2 linked regions of the Pararhizobium capsulatum DSM 1112 genome follow. The protein of the gene in region 1 binds, or shares a complex with, the protein of each later gene. Links are inferred from orthologs where the notes say so. Each region holds a gene or a part of one and is shown in the gene's direction. Other genes may lie near its edges.

Region 1 (3,119 bases):
CTGGAAAATCGGATTGAGCAGGTAACGACCGGCGATCACCATGGCCAGGATCGCCCCGATGGCGACGCCGAAATCCTCAAGCGGCGGTGTCGTGTCTTCCGGTGCCTGCAGCGCCAAAAGCGGAATGAGCGCCAGCAGTGGCACGATTGCCAGATCCTGCAGCAGCAGCACAGAGAAGGCCCGTTGCCCATAGCGTGTGTTGGTATCGTTCTTCTCGTCGAGGATCTGCAGCGCGAAGGCCGTTGATGACAGCGCAAGGCCGAAGCCGGTGATGACGCTGCCGGACCAGTCCAGAAGCCCGAACCAGAAGATGATAGGCGTCAGGATCGCGCCGGTAAGGATCACCTGGGCGGTGCCGAGCCCGAAAATATCCTTGCGCATCTGCCACAGGCGCGAGGGATTGAGCTCCAGCCCGATGACGAACAGAAGAAAGACGACACCCAGTTCGGCAAAGCCGAGGATCTGCTCGCCATCGCTGATCTGATGCAGCAGCGGGCCGATGATCACGCCGGCTGCGAGATAGCCGAGCACGGTTCCAAGCCCCAGTTTCCTGAAAATCGGTGCGGCAAAAACAGCGCCGCCGAGCAGCAGCAGGGCCTGGGAGGTAAGCGCGGGCGTCGTCGTCATGCCTGTTTTCTCTCTCGATCGGTCCAGCTGGCCGCTTCGTTTCGTCATCGATTGTCGGGTAGCAGCCCTCTACGGCGGGTTCTCCGGGGCGCATCACACAAGAATCATCGAATGCCCTTGATGCTGAGGCCACTGCACAATAAATGGGACAGGAATGAAAGGCTAAATCATGTCCGATGTTATCGATTCCGACGTTCTCCTGAAGCGGGCGTCCGAGCTTGTCGAGCTCGCGAAAAAGGCAGGGGCGGATGAGGCCGATGCCGTTGTCGTCCGGGGGCGTTCCCGCTCCGTGTCCGTCCGGCTCGGCAAGGTCGAGGCAACGGAATCCTCGGAGAGCGATGATTTTTCCCTTCGCGTCTTTGTCGGGCGCCGCGTCGCCAGCGTTTCGGCCAATCCCGGTTTCGACCTTAAGGTGCTGGCCGAGCGTGCCGTCGCCATGGCCAAGGCTTCGCCGGAAGATCCCTTTGCCAGCATGGCGGATGACGAGCGCCTTGCGAAATCCTATCCCGATCTCGAACTTTTCGACCCGACCGACGTCTCGACCGAGGCATTGACCGAGGCTGCCCTTGCTGCGGAAGCCGCAGCTCTCGCCGTTGCGGGCGTCACCAATTCCAGCGGAGCCGGCGCATCCTCCGGCATGGGTGGCATGGTTCTCGTCACCTCGCGCGGCTTTTCCGGTGCCTATATGGGAACGCGCTTCGGCCGCTCCGTCAGCGCCATTGCTGGTGAAGGCACCAGGATGGAACGCGACTATGATTTCGACAGCCGTCTCTATTTCGCCGACCTGAAATCCGCTGATGACATTGGCCGCACTGCGGGCGAGCGGGCCGTGGCCAGAATTTCTCCCCGCCAGATGCCGACCCAGCAGAACCTCACCGTGGTCTTCGATCCGCGCATGGCGCGTGGTTTCGTCGGGCATATCGCCGGCGCAATCAACGGTGCCTCGGTTGCGCGCAAGACAAGCTTCCTGCGCGACAAGATGGGCGAGCCGGTGATGAAGGCAGGTCTCACGATTACCGATGATCCGCTGATCGTTCGTGGTTCCTCGTCGCGCCCCTTCGACGGCGAAGGCATTACGGGCCAAAAGCTTTCGATGATCGAGGATGGGGTGCTGAAGCACTGGTTCCTGTCGACCTCGACGGCGCGGGAACTGGGGTTGGAAACCAACGGACGCGGCGTGCGCGGTGGCCCGGCAGTCAATCCCGGTTCCACCAACTTTGCGCTCGAGCCTGGAGATATCTCGCCCGAGGATTTGATCCGCTCCGTCGGCACCGGCTTCTATGTCACCGAGCTGATCGGCCAGGGCGTCAACATGCTGACCGGGGAATACAGCCGTGGCGCGTCCGGCTTCTGGATCGAGAATGGCGAGATCACATTCCCGGTCTCGGAGGTGACGATCGCCTCCAATCTCAAGCAGATGTTCATGGCGGTAACGCCGGCAAACGATATCGACCGCAAGTTCGGCGTTGCGGCGCCGACCCTTGCCATCGAGGGCATGACGCTCGCTGGAACGTAAGCGGTCAGGCGGCGGGGTTCTCACGTCGCCTCAACTGGAAAGACAAGCGCATGAACGCCGTCCACCCGTCGCCGGAACAATGGCTGAGGGACCTAGATCTGATCGTGACCGCCGCCAAGGCTGCGGGGGAAAAGGCGCTCACCTATTTCCGGCAGAATCCCGACGTTCAGTGGAAGAACGGCGGTCGTTCACCGGTGAGTGAGGCGGATTTCGCCGCCAACGACATCCTCAAGGAAAAGCTGCTTGCCGCACGGCCGAACTACGGCTGGCTTTCGGAGGAAACCGATGACGACGAGGCGCGCCTTGGCTGCGAGACCGTGTTCGTGGTTGACCCAATCGACGGCACGCGGGCCTTCATTGCCGGCAAGAATGTCTGGTGTGTCAGCGTTGCCGTGGTCCACGGCGGACGGCCAGTGGCAGGTGTGCTCTATGCACCGGCGCTCGACGAGCTTTTCGAAGCGTCGCTGACGTCGGTTGCCCGCAAGAACGGCATGGTCATCACCGCTTCGCCCGGCCACGAAGGTGTGATCCGCCGTATCGCGCTTGCGGAGGATGTCATCCCGGTTCTGGAAAGCGGTTACCGCACCGGCATTTCCCGCGTCCCGCATGTGCCCTCGCTTGCCTATCGGATCGCGATGATCGCGGACGGCACGATCGACGGTACCGTCGTCAAGAAAAACTCCCATGACTGGGATATTGCCGCCGCAGACCTGATCCTACGGAGGGCAGGCGGCTCGCTTTGCGACCTGCAAGGCCAGACGATCGTCTATAACAGGCCTGATGTGACGCACGGGGTCATGTGCGCTGCCGAAAATGCCGCCCTTTCGGCGTTGATTGCGGCTGCTCAGGGTCTGGAGAGCCATTGACCTTTCGGCTTGAATGCCGCAAACCACCCCCCAAAAAATACGTGTAAAAGAACGGACGACAAAGATGGCTCAGGATAGCAATAAGAAGCAGTTGCTTCATCTCGTATTCG
Region 2 (3,168 bases), 120 kb from region 1 along the record:
TGCTTTTAAATGACGCTCGTCATATATTTTGTCAAGAGCAATTTTTCGAAGGAGATGCGGGATGCGTCCGACCAAGGAACAGGCGAAGGAAAACCGGCAGCGTATTCTCGACACGGCTGCAAAGCTGTTTCGCGAAAACGGCATTCATGCAGTTGGTGTCGATGCCGTGATGACGGGTGCAGGCCTCACCCATGGCGGCTTTTATGGACACTTCAAATCCAAGAGCGATCTTGCCGGGCAGGCATTGACCCATGCGATGGTGGATATGCTGAAAGCCGATGCACTGAGCGGCTCGCTGGAGGACTTCGCAAAATCCTATCTTTCACCCGCGCATCGCGAAGCAGCTGGCGCCGGATGCACGGTCGCAGCCCTCGGGCCGGAACTGGCACGCCTGCCGGACACCGAAAGAGGTCCAGTGACCGAGCATATTCGGGGCCTGATTGCCCATATGGAAAACTGGCAGATGGAAGACGGTGGCGAGCCCGACCGCGAACGCGCGATCACCGATGTCGCAAGCTTTGTCGGGGCGCTCGTGCTGTCGCGGGTCGTCAACGACCCTGCCCTGTCGGACGAGATCCTGGAGAGCGTACGCGAGCGTGTGAGCGGAAAGGCCTAATACCGCTCTTCGCAATGGCAGCGCTCCTTGCCCTGCTCGCGCCGAGCCTCTACATAACCCGCATCAAAAGATGCAGGAGCCACGCCCATGAACACCGATCTCATCAAACTGTTCGACAGCGACGAGGCGGCGGTGCGCAAGGTTCTGGCGGATACGCTCAACGGCGCCGATGACGGTGAGCTGTTCATCGAGCATATCCAGTCGGAATCGCTCTCCTTCGACAATGGCCGCCTGAAGGGCGGCAGCTTCAATACCGACCAGGGTTTTGGCCTGCGTGCTGTTGTGGGTGAGGCGGCCGGATACGCCCATGCGGGCGATCTTTCTGTTGCGGCCTTGAAGCGCGCGGCCGATGCCGTGGGCGCCGTGACCCGTGGTTACTCCGGCTCCTACGCCGCGGCCCCGCAGGGCACCAACGTCAAGCTCTATGGCGACGAAAACCCGATCGGCACGCCGAGCTTCGAGACAAAGGTCACGCTGCTTTCCGAAATCGACGCCTATCTGCGCGCCAAGGACCCGAAGGTGCGCCAGGTCTCAGCCTCCATCGCCGCCTCCTGGCAGGTGGTGGATATCCTGCGTGCCGATGGCGAGCGCATGCATGACATCCGTCCGATGACGCGGCTCAATATTTCCGTCGTCGTTGGTGACGGCGACCGGCAGGAATCCGGCTCCTATGGCGTCGGCGGCCGTCGCGGTTTTGGTGATTTCATCCTGACCGAAAGCTGGCAGCATGGCGCCGATGAAGCGTTGCGTCAGGCGCTTGTCAATCTTGAAGCGATCGATGCGCCGGCAGGCACCATGGATGTCGTGCTCTCCTCCGGCTGGCCGGGCGTGATGCTGCACGAGGCCGTCGGCCACGGGCTGGAAGGTGATTTCAATCGCAAGAAGACGTCTGCTTTCGCCGGACTTCTCGGTGAGCAGGTCGCCGCCAAGGGCGTGACCGTCGTCGATGACGGCACGATCGAGGCCCGTCGCGGCTCGCTGACTATCGACGACGAAGGCACGCCGTCGGCCTACAACGTGCTGATCGACGACGGCAAGCTCGTCGGCTACATGCAGGACCGCCAGAACGCCCGCCTGATGGGCATGAAGCCGACTGGCAACGGCCGTCGCGAAGGTTATGCCCACGTGCCGATGCCGCGCATGACCAACACCTATATGCTCTCAGGGGACAAGACGCCCGAAGAGATCATCGCTTCCGTGAAAAAGGGTATCTATGCCGTTTCCTTCGGCGGCGGACAGGTGGACATCACGTCGGGCAAGTTCGTGTTTGGCTGCACCGAGGCATACCTGATCGACAACGGCAAGATCGGCGCGCCGGTCAAGGGCGCCATGCTCATCGGCAACGGTCCGGATGCGATGAAGCGCATCACCATGATCGGCAACGACATGAAGCTCGACAATGGCATGGGCAATTGCGGCAAGGGCGGCCAGTGGGTGCCGGTCGGCGTCGGCCAGCCGCATCTGCGCATGAACGATACGACGGTCGGCGGCACAAAGACATAAGAACGTTATTTAATTTCGACACTTAGCGGCAGCTTCTCTGGAACCAACGTTCTCCTGCGGCGTTCTAGGGGCAGATCCCGAATTCATCGGGACACCCTGAACCATCATAAGGAGAGACATCATGGGACGCGGAATTCTGCTCTGGCTGCTGGGGGTTCCGATCCCCATTATTATCCTCCTCGCACTCTTCATGCGATAGGTGGCGCGATGACGATACCCGTTTCATCGACGGCCGTCCTGCCCGCAGAAGAGTCCTCGCGCTCCGCCGTGAGCTGGGGCGCGATCCTCGCCGGCGCGGTTGCCGCATCAGCGTTGACGCTGGTGCTGATGCTGGTTGGTTCTGGCCTAGGCCTCACCATGATTTCACCCTGGTCGAGTGAAGGCGCCTCGGTCACCACATTCGCGGTCTCCACGGCCGTCTGGCTGATCATCGTGCAATGGCTCGCCTCCGCGCTCGGTGGCTATGTCACCGGCCGGCTCCGGACCAAATGGGTCGGCGTGCACACGGACGAAGTGTTCTTTCGTGACACCGCTCATGGCCTGATGGCCTGGGCAGTCGCGACGCTGCTGATCGCTGGCGTGCTCAGCTCTGCCGTTTCCTCCACCATCGGTGCGGGCGTTCAGGCAACCGCCACGCTGACAGCCGCCGCCACCGCCGCAACGGCTGCGGCGACCTCCGACAATGCGCCTGACAGCAACAACCAGCTGACCGGTTATTTTGTCGATAGCCTGCTGCGTCCGGCCGATCCACCCACGCCGCCGGCAACGGCATCGACAGACGATGCGACAGCGGAAGTCTCGCGCATTCTTGTCAGCAGTGCGGCCAAGGGCGAGATGTCGGAGGCCGACAAGACCTATCTCGGCCAGCTCGTGGCTGCCCGCACCGGTCTTTCGGATGCGGATGCAAAGGCCCGCGTCAATAGCGTCCTGAAAAGCGTTGAGGATGCGAAGGTCGCGGCACAGGAAGCGGCCGATACGGCCCGCAAGACCAGCGCCACGGTTGCTCTTCTCGGTGCGCTTTCGCTCTTCATCGGCGCCTTTGTCGCCGG

Evidence for each region.
Region 2: the proteins of QO002_RS07225 (region 1) and tldD are in contact, whole or in part, in a solved structure (PDB 5NJ9), measured with the Escherichia coli proteins. The link is inferred for Pararhizobium capsulatum DSM 1112 from one-to-one orthologs.

What each region holds. Positions count from the first base shown.
Region 1 is NZ_JAUSVF010000001.1:1,513,919-1,517,037, forward strand. The notes cover bases 172-2,969. They hold QO002_RS07225 (TldD/PmbA family protein), read left to right. Parts: upstream 172-796; coding sequence 797-2,143; downstream 2,144-2,969. Other genes in these bases: QO002_RS07220 (monovalent cation:proton antiporter-2 (CPA2) family protein), read right to left, coding at 172-627; QO002_RS07230 (3'(2'),5'-bisphosphate nucleotidase CysQ), read left to right, coding at 2,194-2,969. In the rest of the region: more of QO002_RS07220, read right to left, coding at 1-171; more of QO002_RS07230, read left to right, coding at 2,970-3,009; QO002_RS07235 (DUF4170 domain-containing protein), read left to right, coding at 3,074-3,119.
Region 2 is NZ_JAUSVF010000001.1:1,632,019-1,635,186, reverse strand. The notes cover bases 65-2,911. They hold tldD (metalloprotease TldD), read left to right. Parts: upstream 65-703; coding sequence 704-2,119; downstream 2,120-2,911. Other genes in these bases: QO002_RS07750 (hypothetical protein), read left to right, coding at 2,327-2,911; QO002_RS07760 (TetR family transcriptional regulator), read left to right, coding at 65-616. Outside these bases: more of QO002_RS07760, read left to right, coding at 62-64; more of QO002_RS07750, read left to right, coding at 2,912-3,168. UniProt on the Escherichia coli protein: Metalloprotease involved in CcdA degradation. Suppresses the inhibitory activity of the carbon storage regulator (CsrA).